4 regions of the Streptomyces sp. NPDC052042 genome follow, and region 1 is predicted to be linked to each of the others. Evidence: riboswitches for the same ligand, from Rfam matches in the RefSeq annotation. Region 1 holds a riboswitch; each other region holds the start of a gene.
The links. Region 1 has a riboswitch for cyclic di-AMP ahead of ACIHCL_RS11680 (M23 family metallopeptidase). Riboswitches for the same ligand answer to the same signal wherever they lie in the genome.
Positions count from the first base shown of each region.

Region 1 (4,204 bases):
ACCGGCTCGGTACCGTCGCGGGCCGCGCCGACGAACTCTGCCGGTACGCCGTGCTGTTCGGCGACCCGCAGCTCGCCCTGACCGCGGTGCAGCGGGTCCTCGACATCACGGCGAAGGAGGTCCAGGCGGTCGCCGAGGCACGGCTGCGTCCCGACAACCGGGCGGTGCTGGTCTACGAACCGGTCGAACCGGCCGAGGCCGCCGATGAGACCGACGCCGACGACACCGACGCGCACGAAGGAGCGGACAAGTGACCGACGCCGCCGCGACTGGAGTTTCGATGCAGTTCCACCCCCAGCCCGCCCCCGGTGTCGCCCGCCCCTGGGCCTTCCCCGCGCCGGAGCGCGGCTCGCTGTCCAACGGCCTCACGGTGCTGCGCTGCCACCGCCCAGGCCAGCAGGTGGTGGCGGTCGAGATCGTCCTCGAAGCCCCGCTGGACGCCGAGCCGGAGGGCCTGGACGGGGTGGCCACGATCATGGCGCGGGCCCTGTCCGAGGGCACCGACAAGCACACCGCCGAGGAGTTCGCGGCCGAACTGGAGCGCTGCGGCGCCACGCTCGACGCGCACGCCGACCACTCCGGCGTGCGGGTCTCCCTGGAGGTCCCGGCCTCCCGGCTGGCCAAGGCGCTCGGGCTGGTCGCCGAGGCGCTGCGGGCCCCCGCCTTCGCCGACAGCGAGATCGAGCGGCTCGTGCGCAACCGGCTCGACGAGATCCCGCACGAGCAGGCCAACCCGGCCCGGCGCGCTGCCAAGCAGCTCTCCAAGGAGCTCTTCCCGGCCACGTCCCGGATGTCGCGTCCGCGCCAGGGGACCGAGGAGACCGTGGGCCGGATCGACGCGCCGGCGGTGCGCGCCTTTTTCGACGCCCATGTCCGGCCGTCCGCGGCGACCGCCGTGGTCGTCGGCGATCTGACCGGCATCGACCTGGAGGCCCTGCTCGCCGACACGCTCGGCGACTGGTCGGGCGACACGGCCGAGCCGCGCCCCGCACCGCCGATCACCGCCGACGACACCGGCCGCGTGGTCATCGTGGACCGCCCGGGCGCGGTGCAGACGCAGCTCCTGATCGGCCGCATCGGGCCCGACCGCCACGACAGCGTGTGGCCCGCCCAGGTGCTCGGCACGTACTGCCTGGGCGGCACGCTCACCTCACGGCTGGACCGGGTGCTGCGCGAGGAGAAGGGCTACACCTACGGCGTCCGGGCCTTCGCCCAGGTGCTGCGGTCCTCGGCCCCGGACTCGGTCACGGGGGCGACCGGTGCCGCGATGCTCGCCATCAGCGGTTCGGTGGACACCGAGTCGACCGGACCGGCCCTGGAGGACCTGTGGACGGTCCTGCGGACGCTGGCGGCCGAGGGACTCACCGACGAGGAGCGCGAGACGGCGGTGCAGAACCTCGTGGGCGTCGCGCCGCTGAAGTTCGAGATGGCGGCGTCCGTCGCGGGCACCCTCGCCGACCAGGTCGAGCAGCGCCTTCCGGACGACTACCAGGCCCATCTGTACGCCCGGCTCGCGGAGACCGGAACGGTCGAGGCGACCGCGGCCGCGGTCAGCGCCTTTCCCGTCGACCGGCTGGTGACGGTTCTCGTCGGCGATGCCTCCCGGATCGAGGAGCCGGTACGGGCCCTGGGTATCGGCGAGGTGTCGGTGGTCGCCGGCTGACGGACGCGCCGTCACGGATCCGGGGCCGACCAGCTCCTCCGGAGCGGTCCCCTCGGCACTGGCCCCTCCGGGACTGGCGGTTCACCTGCCCTCGGCACCGGCCCACCGGCCTGCGGCCGGGCGCGAGGACGAGGAAGACCCCTGTGAGCGATGTCTCACGGGGGTCTTCCTTTCCAGCGGCCGCGGTTCCGGCGCACCCTGTGGGATGCGCTACAGAACGGCTTGTCCGTTTGGTGAACGAACAGGCCCGCGCTTAGCGTCGACCGGGCTGTCCGCCACCCGTACGTCGCGACCGCGACGCACCGGACGGCCATCGCCGAGTCCCCACCGGGCGTGAGCCCAGGGGAGCCGGGGACCCATGCAGTCCCTGGGGTGAATCGGAAGCCTGGACCACGATGAGGCCGGGGCGTCCGTAGGAGACCTTCCTTGCTCCGAACCCGTCAGCTAACCCGGTAGGCGAGAAGGAAGGAAAGGACCAGCCACTTCATGGCGTTCACCCGTTCCACCGGGAAGCACCGAGCCCCCGGCCGGCTGACGCGCGGCGGCGCCAAGGTCGCTGGCGTCGCGGCGCTGGCCACCACCGGCGTCGTCGGAGGGCTCGCCTCCCCGGCCCTCGCGGCGGACACCGAGCCCTCCGCCGTCGGCGACACCGGACTGAACCAGGTCATCGCCATCCAGGACGTCATCGCCGACCGGATCGACGCCCAGGCCGACGCGCAGCAGCACCGGGCCGACGTCGTCGCCGAGGCGAAGGCGGCGGCCCAGCGGAAGGCCGAGGCCGAGAAGCGCGCCCAGGCCAGGGCCGAGGCGAAGCGCGCCGCCGAGGCACGGGCCGAGAGCATGCGTGCTGCCCGCTCCGCCGAGCGCGCCCGTCTGGGCCTCTTCCAGCTCCCGGTCGCCGGCTCCTACGTCACCACCGGATACAAATCCAGCGGTTCGCTCTGGTCCTCGGGCCACCACTCGGGCATCGACTTCCACGCGGCGTCCGGGAGTCCCGTCGTCGCCGTCGGAGCCGGCACGGTCGTCGAGGCGGGCTGGGGCGGTGCGTACGGCAACAACATCGTCCTGCGGATGACGGACGGCACGTACACCCAGTACGGGCACCTCTCGTCGATCGGCGTCCGGGTCGGCCAGAGCGTCGGGGCGGGCCAGCGGATCGGACTCTCCGGCTCGACCGGCAACTCCACCGGACCGCACCTCCACTTCGAGGCCCGGACCGCCCCGCACTACGGATCCGACATGGACCCCGTCGCGTATCTGCGGGCCCACGGCGTCTCCGTCTGACCGACGGCGCCCGGCGAGCCGCTCGCGAACCGCTCTTCGAAGGCCCCGGCATGCCGGGGCCTTCGGCGCTTCCGGCTCTCCCCGCCCATGGACCGCCCCTGCCGCGGCCGAAAAAGGGCGGTGGCCGCAGAGCGTTCACCCCGTTCCCCCACCATCGGAATACGGCCGCGCCGCAGCGCTTCAGGACGAGGCCCCCGGCGCGGCGCATCGCGAGAGGACTGCGGAGCGGGGTCGGGGCGACCTCGCTCGGGGCGACCGCGTGCCACGGGAAGCGGGCCGGCCCCGACCGGGAGACGTGAGGAGCCGCGGTACCGGTCGGCGGTACCGCGGCTCCTTCGCGGGTTCGGCCCCAGGGGCGGTCGCTACGGCAATCGGCCCTCCGGGGATTCCCGGAAGGCCGGACGCGGGCCCGAAAGCCGGACGTGGGTCAGACGGTCTCCGGGAGTTCGTCGAGGCCCTCGGCGACCAGCCTCGCCAGGCGGTCCAGGGCGATCTCGGCGCCGTCCGCCTCGGACGCCAGCACGATCTCCTCGCCTCCTCGCGCGCCGAGACCGAGCACCGCGAGCATGGAGGCGGCGTTCACCGGAGTCCCGTCGGCCTTCGAGACCGTCAGGGGAATGCCGGAAGCCGTGGCGGCACGGACGAATATGGAAGCGGGGCGGGCGTGCAGGCCCTCGGCCCAGCCGACGTTGACGCGGCGCTCAGCCATGGTTCTGCCCTTCATGATTCACTAGTTGTCTAGACCATTCTCTCATGGTGGTGCGCGGTGCTCCGGCCGACCCGCGCCGCACCCGGGAGCAGTGCCGCAATGCCGTTCGGCCCCCCTTAGACTGCCTTGGTCCCGGGAGCTACGCGAGTGGTGGACGAGCCGTAGTCTGTGCCCATGCAGTCCTCGCCGGAGCAGAGTCCGCCCCACGCCTACCCCGACCACTGGGAAGCGGATGTGGTCCTCCGCGACGGAGGCACCGCGCGCATCCGGCCCATCACCACGGACGACGCCGAACGGCTGGTCAGCTTCTACGAGCAGGTCTCCGACGAGTCGAAGTACTACCGCTTCTTCGCGCCGTACCCGCGCCTGTCCGCCAGGGACGTGTACCGCTTCACCCACCACGACTACGTCGACCGGGTGGGGCTCGCGGTCACCGTCGGCGGCGAGTTCATCGCGACCGTCCGCTACGACCGGATAGACGACCGGGGCAGGCCCGCCTCCGTGCCCGCGGACCAGGCCGAGGTCGCCTTCCTCGTGCAGGACGCGCA
Region 1 is NZ_JBIUBU010000005.1:103,596-107,799, forward strand. It holds gene ACIHCL_RS11670 (M16 family metallopeptidase) at 1-254, shown strand, start outside; gene ACIHCL_RS11675 (M16 family metallopeptidase) at 281-1,663, shown strand; cyclic di-AMP (ydaO/yuaA leader) riboswitch at 1,968-2,136, shown strand; gene ACIHCL_RS11680 (M23 family metallopeptidase) at 2,150-2,947, shown strand; gene ACIHCL_RS11685 (HPr family phosphocarrier protein) at 3,375-3,656, opposite strand; gene ACIHCL_RS11690 (GNAT family N-acetyltransferase) at 3,831-4,204, shown strand, end outside.

Region 2 (4,204 bases), on a different contig from region 1:
TCCCGAGACCACCATCATCGCGGTGACCGTGGAGGTCGTACCGTTCGACGAGGCGACCTGGCCGTGCACCAGGGCCGAGGCCCCGCGCTCGGAGTGCGCGAAGCCGAGTACGGCGACGACGGCCGCGGCGATCACTTCGAGGACGAGGAAGATCCCGGTGATCCAGGCGTTGGCCCGCAGGTCCAGCAGACCGGCGAGGGTGGCCAGCAGCATGACGCCGGCGCCCGCGACGGAGGCCGGGATGTGCACCACCGGGGCGAGGTAGTCGGCCGTGCCCATGGCGATGACGGGCGGCACGATCATCACGACCAGCAGCGACAGCACGAAGACGAGCCATCCGGCCAGCCGCCCCGCCATGGTCGACACCATCGCGTACTCGCCCCCGGCGCTCGGGATCAGGGTGCCCAGTTCCGAGTAGCAGAAGGCGACCGCGATGCAGAGCAGGGAGCCGATGGCGATGGTGAGGGCGGTGTAGGTGCCGAGGCTGGAGAACAGGTCCGGTACGACCACGAAGAGGGTCGAGGCGGGCGTCACGCAGGACAGCGTGAGCAGTGTTCCGCCCACGACGCCGATGGAACGCTTGAGCTTCTGCGGGGTGGGGCCGGTCGCCGGCGCGAGCGCCTGGGGAGCGCTGAGCGTTTCGGTCATCGTGCATTTCCGATCAACAGATGCGAGGTGTGAGCACGGGAGCGGTATCGCCTCCAGACGAGGACGTGGTGAGTGGTTTCATCGCTCCCAGCGCGACATGCAATCCTGACGAGTTCCGTAGGTCAAGAGCTATTTACCTTCGGAATTCGTTGTTTTGGAGCAACGATTCAACGGTTCGATGTTAAAAGTGCGTCAAACTGCGGGAGTTCGGAGGGTGCGGGAACCGCAGCCGGCCCGGAAGGAAAGTTCCGCGCGTTTCGCATGGCGGACCGGGGGCAGCGCCCCGGAGCGCCCCGGAGCCGTCCGCGCGCGGGCCGTAACCCCTGGCGACGTGGCATGCACGGTCGGGCACACAGGTTCCCACGAGTCGCGCATCCGCGGACCCGGTGCCAGCCTGGACACATGGCTTGGGCGTCATGGACGACTCGTGGTGTGTTCTCGGGGCACGGCGGCGTGCTCACGGACGAGGTCGGCGTCCTGACCGGGGACCTGACCGTGCACACGACCTGGGCCGACGACACGGCTCAGGTGACCGTGCAGTACACGGGTGCGATCGACTGGTTCACCATGTCGGGCAGCCCCGTGCCCTGTCGTTCGGAGGAGGACAGCCGGCGCCTCCACGACGCGGCGGTGCACTCCGTCCGGGAGGGCTCGGCGGCGACGGTCCCCAGACCGCCGCTGCGGCGGCCGGAACGGCCGACGGGCAGCACCCTGGAGTGACCACGGGCGAGGCAGGCCCCGCCCGGCGGGCGGTGCGACGGGGGCCCGGTACGAGACGGGATGCGCCCCCACGGGGAGCCGTGCGGCTTCCCGAGGGGCGCATCCCGTCGTGTTCCCGGCCGGCGACCGGGCCGGTGCCGGTGTGCGTCAGTAGGCGCCGAAGACGTTGTCGATGGAGCCGTACTTGTCCGCGGCGTAGTTGCACGCGGCGGTGATGTTGGCGACCGGGTCGTAGCTGTCGAACACGGTGCCGGGCACATGGTAGGCACGGAACGTCGGGTCGATGACCTGGAGCAGACCCTTGGACGGCGTTCCGGCGACGGCGTTCGAGTCCCAGTTGTTGATGGCCCGGGGGTTGCCGGAGGACTCGCGGATGACGTTGCGGTGGATGCCGTCGTAGCTGCCGGGAATTCCATGCTTGGCCATGATGGCGAGCGATTCCCTGATCCAGCCGTCCAGGTTGTTCGAGTACGAGACCGGTGCGGCGGTGACGGTCGCGGACGAGGCACCGGAGGCGCCGGCGGCGGCCTTCGAGCCGGACTGGGCGCCTACGGCCAGCTCCATTCCGGGGTGGATCAGGGAGGGGTCGCTCCCGATGGTCTCCCGGTTGGCCTCGTACAGCTTCTGCCAGCCGCCCTTGAGGGAGTAGCTCTGCGCGATCTTGGAGAGGGTCTCTCCGGAGATCACGGAATGCGTGACGGTCGCGGCCTTCTGCGGGGAAACGCTGGTGCTCACGGCGGTCGACACCGCAGCCTTTCCGGTGGTGGCCTGAGTCGGAGCGGCCTCGGCGAAACCCGCTCCGATCAGCGGAAGCACCAGGGCGACACCGGCCGCGGCGACGATGCCACGGGTCAGCGAAGTGGACGAACGGCGACGGCGCGTGCCCTTTGCGGTCATGGTGAATTCCTCTCCGTCGCCTGCGAGGTGAGCTGTCGGGTTCAGACTGGAGATGTCTGGTCGCACGGGAATGCGACTTCACCCCGAGCCGTTCCGTATACCGGACCGGCGGCCTACCTGGTTCCCCCGCTCCTGCCGTCATGAGTGGTCGGTTTCTCGGACGGCGGCAGGATTCGGCGTTCCGTCCGGATTGACGGTGACCGTAGGCGAGAAAAGCGGAACGGAACAAGCCCTCATTTTTTGATCACAATTGATTCACTTGATCAATTCACGTAATTCTTAGTAACCCAGCTCACAGCGCGAACCCACTCCCCCTTGTGCGACAAGGGGAGCCAGGGCACGGCCCGGCTTTCCGGAAGGCTTGTGAGTGACTCACGCCACGAAGTGACAAAAGGGGCATTCCGCCTGGAGGCCAAACTCCCCAACATGCACCTAAGTCATTTTTTAGTTACCAAATTTGCAATTCGCTTCATACGCTCCCAAATTGGACATTTCACTCGTCCGGAGATAGCGAGCAGAGCTCTCGGGACGGCCCGGCACGCCCCCCGTCCGTGACTCACGGCCGCCTCGGCCGGTGAAAACGCGCAGGTCCGGGGGCCGGCGAGGGTACGGGGCACGGCGGCACCCAACGGGCCTCACTCCCTCCCTCACGCCGCCGGCGCACCTCGCGCAGACGGGCGGGCGAGGCCCGGAGGTCGGCCAGGGCGCGCGGAGCGGGGCGCCGTCGAGGGCGGCAGCCGTATGGCCCCGACGCCGCCCGCCGGACAACAGCGTCCCGCCGCCGTCCGGCGGGCACGCCTCCGGGTCCGAGCGCAAAGACGCGGCTGGTGAGTGCTCCCTGCCGACGGCCGCCCACCACGGCGTCGAGGCTCTCGTGCGCAGTCGCGGCCGTATGCGCGCCAATGGCGGATGCCTCTCCTCGCGCCGCACGACACCAGCCCCCCACCCTTCCGAGACCGGCCCGGCGTCATGTCGAGCACCCGCGCCTCGGGTCGCACGACACCCGCCCCGGGCGTCGTCCGCACCGTCGGGCACGTCGGGTCCCGCCTTCACACCAATGCCTCGCCCTCACACCAACGCCTCGCCATCGCAGGCGGAAGCGGAACCATGCATCTACGCTCATTTCTGGATCAATGCCGCCGACGGCCCGTGCCCTGACAGGAAGCGAGAACCCCATGCAGCGGCGCGTGTTGTCGGGCCTGGGCGGGGAACTCGCGGCGGAATTCGTCGGAACGATGGTTCTCGTCCTCTTCGGCTGCGGCGTGGTGGCCCAGGTCGCGGCCGGCGGTGCGCTGACCGAACCGCCGGGCGGACTCGGTAACCACGACAGCATCGCCTGGGCCTGGGGGCTCGGTGTCACGCTGGGCGTCTATGTGGCGGGGCGGCTGAGCGGTGCTCATCTCAACCCTGCCGTGACGCTCTCGCTCGCGGTGTTCAAGGATTTCCCCTGGAAGAAGGTCGCGCCCTATTCCCTCGCGCAACTCGCCGGAGCCTTCGTCGCCGCACTGGTGGTGCGCTGGAATTACACCGAAGCACTGGCGAGGGTGGATCCCGGACACACCATCAAGACGCAAGCGGTCTTCTCCACTCTGCCCGCCAACGGCAATACCGCGCTTCCTGTCACCGAATGGGGAGCACTACGGGACCAGATCATCGGCACCGCCATTCTGATACTGCTGATCCTCGCGGTCACGGATGTACTCAATACGGCGCCGGGCGCCAATATGGGGCCATTCGTGGTGGGGCTGATCGTGGTGGCCATCGGCATGGCGTACGGAACCAATGCCGGATACGCGATCAATCCCGCTCGCGACCTCGGGCCCAGACTTGCGAGTTTTCTGACGGGTTATGGGAACGCATGGCGGGACCAGTACGGGAATTTCTACTTCTGGGTGCCGATCGTGGGGCCGCTCGTGGGCGGTCCGCTCGGCGCCTTCCT
Region 2 is NZ_JBIUBU010000004.1:147,945-152,148, forward strand. It holds gene ACIHCL_RS10105 (APC family permease) at 1-648, opposite strand, end outside; gene ACIHCL_RS10110 (hypothetical protein) at 1,051-1,368, shown strand; gene ACIHCL_RS10115 (transglycosylase SLT domain-containing protein) at 1,516-2,265, opposite strand; cyclic di-AMP (ydaO/yuaA leader) riboswitch at 2,270-2,454, opposite strand; gene ACIHCL_RS10120 (MIP/aquaporin family protein) at 3,441-4,204, shown strand, end outside.
Region 2: it holds a riboswitch for cyclic di-AMP, as region 1 does, so the genes downstream of both, ACIHCL_RS10115 (transglycosylase SLT domain-containing protein) here and ACIHCL_RS11680 (M23 family metallopeptidase) in region 1, are expected to answer to the same signal.

Region 3 (4,204 bases), on a different contig from region 1:
CGTGCGTGTACCGGGCAGGAGACCACAGGTGTGGAAGCGGCTGAAGCGGCGCGGCGGACACGCCGGTGCCGGTGGCGTCGGCGCCAGACGGTTCGTGCGCATGCTGCCGATCCTGATGATCATCGGGGGGCTGCTGTTCGATCTGTTCACCCCGTCGGTCTTCACCGCCATTCCGCTGTTCGTGGCGGCGCCGCTGATCGCCGCGCCGTTCTTCTCGCTGTCCACCACCGTGCTCACCGGCATCGCCTCGATGCTGGCCGTCATCGCGCTCCGGCTGGCATCCGACTCGCTGCCGGCGGCTGTTCCACTGATCGAGCTGCTCACCCTGGCGACCGTCTCGGTGCTCGCGGTGGTGATCAACCGGGTGGTGTGGCGGAGCAACGAGCAGTTGGCCTCCGCCCGTGTCATCGCGGAGCGGGCCATGCGGGCGGTGCTGCCGAAGCCCTCCGACCGGATCGGTGGGCTGCATGTGGCGGCACGGTACGAGGCGGCGCAGGCCGACGAGTTCGTCGGCGGCGACCTGTACGCAGTGACGGACACCCCGTACGGAGTCCGGCTGGTGGTCGGCGATGTGCGGGGCAAGGGGCTCGACGCCGTGGAGACGGTGGCGGTGGTCATCGGGGCCTTCCGGGAGGCGGCCGAACAGGAACGCTCGCTGGAGGGCGTGGCGCGGCGCCTGGAGCGCGCGCTGGTGCGGGAGTGGGGCACCCGCCGGGGCGGTCCCGACGCCGTCGAGGGCTTCACCACCGCCGTGCTGGCCGAGATCCCGGCCGGCCTGTGCCAGGTGCGGATCGTCAACCGCGGCCACCCCGAGCCGATCCTGCTGTACCCGGACGGGAGGCTGGACGTACTGGAGCCCTCGATGCCCGCGCTGCCGCTCGGGATGGACCTGGGCGCGTGGCCCGACCGGGCGGACGCGTGGGAGCTGCCGCCGGGGGCGACGCTGCTGCTCTACACCGACGGCCTCTCCGAGGCGCGGAACGCGGACGGGGTCTTCTACGATCCGGCGGCCCGGCTGCGCGGGCGGATCTTTCCCGGGCCGGAGGAACTGCTGTCCGCGTTGACCGACGACGTACGGCGGCACACGGGGGGCGAGACGACCGACGATCTGGCCCTGCTCGCGGTCGTACGCCCCGCGGAAGGGCAGCCGGAGCGGCGCAGGACCGTCCGGATCGTGGGGCCGGACCCGATGTGACGGTCGGTCCGGCTGGTTCGGGCGGTCGGCGGGGTGCGAAGGGCGGAGGGCTCGGGGGCCGGGGCGGCCAGTCGGAGGGGGATCGGGCGGGCAGCGGTGTTCCGGAGGGGCGGGGAGTCGGCAGGGCCGGGCCTGCAACCGTCTGTAATCGAAAGGCGTCGCTCCGCATAACAATTGACGCAACGTCAGAAAATAGATAACGGTTGAGGCACGATCAACTCGTCTGATTACGCCCCGAGATGTCCATTAAAGTCCAGGCCGTGGGCGTGAACGATCGGTGGGAGCGGCTTGGAATCAGGGGCGGGTGTCTATTAACGTTCGATAACGCAGCGCGGTCGTCCCAGCCGTCGTCAGAGGCGGCACCGTGCGCGAGCGCCGAATTCCGCAAGGGAACCGGGGAACCAACACCCTGGGGTGAATCGGACATCCGGGTCTCGTGAGAGACGCGGAGCCCGTAGGAGACCTTCCTGCTCCGAACCCGTCAGCTAACCCGGTAGGCGAGAAGGAAGGAAAGGAGTGCGCCCCCGTGGCGTCCAACAAGCCTGCCCCCGAGGCCCCCACCCGGCTCGACTCCGCGTTCGGTGCCGACTTCGGCCCCGGTTACGGCGCGGGCCCCGGCTACGGCTCCGGTGCCGCCTACGGCTCCGACCACGGAACGATCGGCATGGCGGCGGTGCCCGGTGCCGGTCTCGGCGCCGTGGACCAGGGAGGCGAACCGGACGTGGCCGCCACCGCGGCCTTCTCCGGCGTCGACTTCCGCGTCGACGGCGACTCCGGTTCCGAGCGTGGCTGGGAGGAGTGGAACCCCACCGAGGAGTCCGTCCGCCCGGTGCGCGGCAGGCACCGCGTCACCAAGCAGCGCAGCGGACTCGCCCGCAGCTCCGCGGTACTCGGGGTCGGCGTCATCGCGGCGGTCGGTGCGGGCGGCATGGCCACCGCACAGGGCAAGCCGCCGGTCTCCATCTCCCTTCCCGACGCCATCACGGACAAACTGCCCGACGCCAAGTCCCTTCCCGGCGTGGGCTCCCTTCTCTCCGACGACTCCGAGAACGACGGAGCCGAGGCCGACACCGCCCCGCTCACCACCGCCGGTATCACCACCGCGGAGGCCGAGCAGGGCACGACCGACGCGGGCGAGGCGCTCCGCGCCCGTATCCTCCAGCAGGCCGAGCAGCAGCAGGCCGCCGCCGACGCCGAGGCCAGGGAGGCCCAGGAGAGGGCCGCCGCGGAAAAGGCCGCCGCCGAGGCCAAGAAGCAGCAGGACGTCGCCGAGGCCAAGGCCGCCGCCGAGAAGAAGAAGGCGGAGGAGGCCAGGAAGAAGGCCGAGGAGGAGGCCAGGAAGAAGGCCGAGGCCCTGCGGCTCGCCAAGCTCGCCGCCAGCTACGCCATCCCGACCAGCTCGTACACGATCACCTCGACATACGGGCAGGCCGGCACGATGTGGGCCTCCGGTCACCACACCGGCCTCGACTTCGCGGCGCCGACGGGCACCCCGGTCAAGGCCGTTCACGGAGGCACCATCACGTCGGCGGGCTGGTCCGGTTCGTACGGCTACCGCACGGTGCTGGAGCTGGAGGACGGCACGGAGGTGTGGTACTGCCACCAGTCCTCGATCGGTGTGGGCATCGGTCAGAAGGTCTCCACCGGGGAGACCATCGGCCGGGTCGGCGCGACCGGCAATGTGACGGGCCCGCACCTCCACCTGGAGGTCCACACCGCGGACGGCACGGGCGTGGACCCGATGTCCTGGCTGCGGGGCAAGGGCCTCAACATCTGAGCACGTCTCCGGGCCCGTTCGGGTCCTTGTGCGACCTGAGCGGATACGCGGTCCCCGTACCCCGAGACGTCGTGCGGTCCTGGCGACCCCAGCCGTCCGGCCGTCCGGGGGACCGTCCATCGGCCGTCCCCCGGGCGGCCGATGGACGGAATACCCGATCGACGGGAACACGTTGATCCACGCATGACTTCTCTTCGCAAGCTGGGCTCTTCCGATCTGCACGTCTTCCCGCTCGCCCTCGGCGGCAATGTCTTCGGCTGGACGGCCGCCGAGGCGCAGTCGTTCGCCGTGCTGGACGCCTACACGGCGGTGGGCGGCAACTTCATCGACACCGCCGACGCCTACTCCGCCTGGGTGCCGGGCAACGAGGGCGGCGAGTCGGAGACCGTCATCGGCAAGTGGCTCGCGGCACGCCCCGACCGCTCCGATGTCCTCATCGCCACCAAGGTCGGCTCCCACCCCTCTTACAAGGGGCTCTCCGCCGCCACCATCAAGGCGGCGGCGGACGAGTCGCTGCGCAGGCTCGGCAGGGACCACATCGACCTCTACTACACGCACTTCGACGACGAGTCCGTTCCGGTCGAGGAGATCATCACCGCCCTCGACGGGCTGGTGAAGGCCGGCAAGGTGCGGGAGATCGCCGCGTCCAACATCAGCCCCGAACGGCTCCAGGCGTCCGTGGACTTCTCGGAGCGCGAGGGGCTGGCCCGTTACGTCGCCCTCCAGCCGCACTACAACCTGGTCTCCCGCGACACGTATGAGGGCGCGCTCCAGGACACGGCCGCCCGGGCCGGGCTCGCCGCCGTCCCGTACTACGCCCTGGCCTCCGGTTTCCTGACCGGCAAGTACCGCGCGGGGGCCCAGGTGGAGAGCGTGCGTGCGGGCAGCGCGGCGAAGTACCTGGAGTCGGAGCGGGGGCGTAAGGTCCTCGCCGCACTCGACCGTGTCGCGCAGGCCCATGACGCGCAGGTCGCGACCGTGGCGTTGGCCTGGCTCGCGTCCCGGCCGACCGTCGTCGCGCCGATCGCCTCGGCCCGTACGGTCGAGCAGCTGCCCGCCCTGACGGCCGTCGCCGACCTCCGGCTGACCGAGAAGGAACTGGCCGACCTCACCGAGGCGTCCGCCTGACCGTTCGCCCGGCCGTCCGGTGGGCCTGACGGGCGGATCCCGGCCCTCGGCCGCACTCCGCCCGCGGCCCCGTTCCCGTCCGTGGCCGACCCCGCCGCGCGGGC
Region 3 is NZ_JBIUBU010000010.1:257,508-261,711, forward strand. It holds gene ACIHCL_RS19185 (PP2C family protein-serine/threonine phosphatase) at 101-1,195, shown strand; cyclic di-AMP (ydaO/yuaA leader) riboswitch at 1,559-1,710, shown strand; gene ACIHCL_RS19190 (M23 family metallopeptidase) at 1,722-2,972, shown strand; gene ACIHCL_RS19195 (aldo/keto reductase) at 3,156-4,100, shown strand.
Region 3: it holds a riboswitch for cyclic di-AMP, as region 1 does, so the genes downstream of both, ACIHCL_RS19190 (M23 family metallopeptidase) here and ACIHCL_RS11680 (M23 family metallopeptidase) in region 1, are expected to answer to the same signal.

Region 4 (4,204 bases), on a different contig from region 1:
GCAGCTCGTCCATCAGCGTGTTGAACCGTTTGACGGCGTTGGCCGACCGGGCCGCCATGCCGTACGCCTCGTCGACCCGGCGCAGCGCCTGCGGGAAGGTGATCCTCTCGCGCAGGGACAGGGCCTCGACCATCGCCTCAGCGCGCTCGCCGATGCCGCGCTTGGGCACGTTGAGGATGCGGCGCAGCGGGACGGCGTCCTCGGGGTTGGCGAGGACCCGGAGGTAGGCCAGGACGTCCCGGACCTCCTTGCGCTCGTAGAAGCGCACCCCGCCGACGACCTTGTAGGGCAGGCCGACCCGGATGAAGACCTCTTCGAAGACACGGGACTGCGCGTTCGTCCGGTAGAAGACGGCGACATCGCCGGCCCTGGCGTCGCCCGCGTCGGTCAGCCGGTCGATCTCGTCGGCGACGAACTGCGCCTCGTCGTGCTCGGTGTCGGCGACGTAGCCGGTGATCCCGGCTCCCGTGCCCGCGTTCGTCCAGAGGTTCTTGGGGCGGCGGTTCTCATTGCGCTCGATGACGGCGTTGGCGGCGGACAGGATGGTCTGTGTGGAGCGGTAGTTCTGCTCCAGCAGGATCGTGGTCGCGTCCGGGTAGTCCTCCTCGAACTGGAGGATGTTGCGGATCGTCGCGCCCCGGAACGCGTAGATCGACTGGTCCGCGTCACCGACGACGCACAGCTCGGCGGGGGCGTCGCCCTCGCCCGCCGGGCCGACCAGTTCGCGTACGAGGGTGTACTGGGCGTGGTTGGTGTCCTGGTACTCGTCGACCAGGACGTGACGGAAGCGGCGGCGGTAGTGCTCGGCGACGTCGGGGAACGCCTGGAGCAGGTGGACCGTCGTCATGATGATGTCGTCGAAGTCCAGCGCGTTGGCCTCGCGCAGCCGCGCCTGGTACATCGTGTACGCCTGGGCGAGGGTCTTCTCGAAGCCGTCCGCGGCCTGCCCGGCGAAGGTCTCCTCGTCGATCAGCTCGTTCTTCAGGTTGGAGACCTTGGCCGTGAACGACTTCGGCGGGAAGCGCTTCGGGTCGAGGTCCAGATCGCGGCAGACCAGGGCCATCAGCCGCTTGGAGTCTGCGGCGTCGTAGATCGAGAACGACGAGGTGAAACCGAGCTTCTTCGACTCGCGGCGCAGGATGCGCACGCACGCGCTGTGGAACGTCATGACCCACATGGCGTGGGCGCGGGGGCCGACGAGCTGTTCGACGCGCTCCTTCATCTCGCCCGCGGCCTTGTTGGTGAAGGTGATCGCCAGGATCTGGCCGGGGTGCACCCCGCGCGTGGCAAGGAGGTGGGCGATGCGGTGGGTCAGTACGCGGGTCTTGCCGGATCCCGCTCCGGCGACGATGAGCAGGGGCGAGCCCTCGTGGACCACGGCGGCACTCTGCTCGTCGTTCAGCCCGTCGAGGAGCGCGGCGGGGTCGACGACGGGGCGGTGCGCTCCGTCGCGGTAGTACGCGTCCCTGGGTGGCGGGGGCCCGTCGAACACGCCCGCGAAGAGATCCTCCGGCACGTGCTCGGGTCCGAGGTCCTCGGGGGGCGGCGGGGGCCCGTCCTCCGCGTGCTGGAGACCGGCCAGGAAGCTGTCATCAAAGAGGCTGCTCATCGCTCATCGAGTCTAATGGGCCGTCCCGTCATCCCCGGCGGGTGCGCGGTTTGCGATGCACCGCGCGACCACGCGGAGGGTGCGGACGCGGCGAAGGTCACGAAAATGTATCGGACAAATCGAACATCGACCTTCACAGCGGCACCACGGGTTGGCTAGCGTGCTCGGACCGGGCGACCGTACCCCCTGAGGCGAACCACGCCAAGCGGGCGCCCTCGCCGAATCCGGACTGCCGCCATGGGAGTTCGGAGCCGGGGACCCATATGCATACCGGGGTGAATCGGTCCTTACCCCACGCGGACCGTAGGGCAGCCTTCCGTTTCCGCCCGAACCCGACAGCTAACCCGGCAGGCGGCCCACGGAAGGAGATGCCGGCCTTGGCGTCGCATCGCAAACCGCGCACCCGGGTGCGCACCACCGGACCGGCCGTCGGGCTCACGACGGCGGCTCTGGCGTCCGTGACCCTGTTCTCCACACAGAGCGCCACGGCCGCGCCCGCCCCACGGCCGGGCATCGAGGAGGTCCAGAAGCAGGTCGACGACCTCTACCGGCAGGCGGGCACCGCGACCCAGCAGTACAACCGGGCGAAGGAGGCCTCCGCGACCCAGCGCGCGAAGGTCGACGACCTGCTGGACGAGGTGGCCAGGCGCGCCGACAAGCTCAACGAGGCCCGCACCACGCTCGGTACCTACGCCGCCGCCCAGTACCGCTCCGGCACCATCGCGCCGAGCGCGACTTTCTTCCTGGCCGACGACCCGCAGGCGTACTTCGACCAGAGCCAGCTGCTGGAGCGGATGACCAGCCGGCAGCAGCAGGCGATAGCGGAGTTCCGCAAGCAGCAGACCAGGACGGCGAAGAAGCGTGCCGAGGCGGTACAGAGCCTGGAGAAGCTGACCGAGACGCAGGACACGCTGCGGGAGAGCAAGCGGAACGTCCAGAAGCGGCTGGGCGAGGCGCGCGTTCTGCTGTCGAAGCTGACCGCGGAGGAGAAGGCGCGGCTCGCGGAGCTGGAACGGAAGAAGGAGGCCGAGGCCCGGCGCAAGGCGAGGGAGCTCGCTGAGCGGCAGGCCGCCGAGGCGGAACGCCGGGCCGCGGAGAAGGAGTCCTCCCGCGGAACGGACACCGACGCAGGCACAGGAACCGGAACGGGCACAGGAACCGGCACAGGAACCGGCACGGGCACGGGGACCGGCACGGGCACGGGCACGGGGACTGGAACGGGCACGGGCACCACGGCCAAGGCGCAGAAGGCGCTCGCCTTCGCCGCGGCCCAGATCGGCAAGCCCTACGTCTGGGGCGCGACCGGCCCGTCCTCGTACGACTGCTCCGGGCTCACCCAGGCGGCGTGGAAGGCCGCGGGCGTGAACCTCCCCCGCACCACCTGGGACCAGGTCGGCGTGGGCACCCGTGTCGCCACCGAGAACCTGCTCCCGGGCGACCTCGTGTTCTTCTACGACGACATCAGCCACGTCGGCATCTACAAGGGCGACGGGATGATGATCCACGCGCCCAAGCCGGGGGCGAACGTGCGCGAGGAGTCGATCTACTACATGCCGATCTACGGCAGCGTACGCCCGGCGTAGCCGACGGCCCCGAAAACGGCGGCGAGCCCCTGCGGGACTACCCGGCAGGGGCTCGCACGGCGCGGCGGCGGGGCCTGCGCGCCGGAGGCGGGCTCGCCCGGCAGGGGCGAACGGCCCGCGCGGCGGAGGCGGGGGCTCAGACCCAGAGCGTGGCTATGAGGATGTTGGCGAGGGTCAGCCCGCCCACCGCCCCGAAGGCGCCCTTGTCGACCTTCTCCTCGTCACGCTTGATGTAGACGAGCGCGAGGATGACGACCAGGACCAGCAGCTTCACGCCGACCTTGATGTTGTTCACCTCGTGGCCCTGGGCCTGGTGGAGGCCGACGAGCGCGACGCCGGTGATCAGCATCGTGAGCGCACCGTGCAGCATCGCCGGAACGAATCGGGCCGTGCCCGCGCCCATGGCCTTCATCTGAGTCAGGAAACCGCCCAGCAGCGAGGCGATACCGACGATGTGCAGGGCGACCAGGAGATGAATGAGTACGTCCATGGGCGCAGCCTAGCCTTGCCCATATCACCACTCGGCGGGCAGGTGCACGTTCCAGGATCCTCACTCGTGTCTGCACCAATTGCCCGACTCTGGCGCACTTCCTCTGGTCGATTGACGACAGTGTCGCGTCAAATTCAGACAATGAGCGTCATTACGACTCTTTCCCGTGCCCTGGGCATAGCGTCCCTGACCAGGCGACCGGCCACACCCCCGCTCCGCATCCGGACGGAGCGCCGGTCGCCCCGCCGAGAACCGCGGCGGCGGCCCGCTCCCCTTCCGGTGCCCCGCCGCCGGGTCTCGGGCGGGCCCGCCGGTAGTCCCCGGCGGGCAGTCGTCAGGAAGGACGCACGACCCCGTGGCAGCGCATCGGAAACCCAAGCAGCGCCCCTACACCGGAACCGCTGCCCGCACCGCGGCCGCCCTCGCCTTCGCCGGGGCCGCGACCGCCGCCGCCCTGCCGGGCTCCGCGCACGCCGACCCCCGGCGGAGCCCCGCCCGGGTCGAGGCCGAGGTGGACCGGCT
Region 4 is NZ_JBIUBU010000002.1:427,443-431,646, reverse strand. It holds gene pcrA (DNA helicase PcrA) at 1-1,609, opposite strand, end outside; cyclic di-AMP (ydaO/yuaA leader) riboswitch at 1,816-1,979, shown strand; gene ACIHCL_RS07195 (NlpC/P60 family protein) at 1,978-3,192, shown strand; gene ACIHCL_RS07190 (hypothetical protein) at 3,329-3,682, opposite strand; gene ACIHCL_RS07185 (NlpC/P60 family protein) at 4,038-4,204, shown strand, end outside.
Region 4: it holds a riboswitch for cyclic di-AMP, as region 1 does, so the genes downstream of both, ACIHCL_RS07195 (NlpC/P60 family protein) here and ACIHCL_RS11680 (M23 family metallopeptidase) in region 1, are expected to answer to the same signal.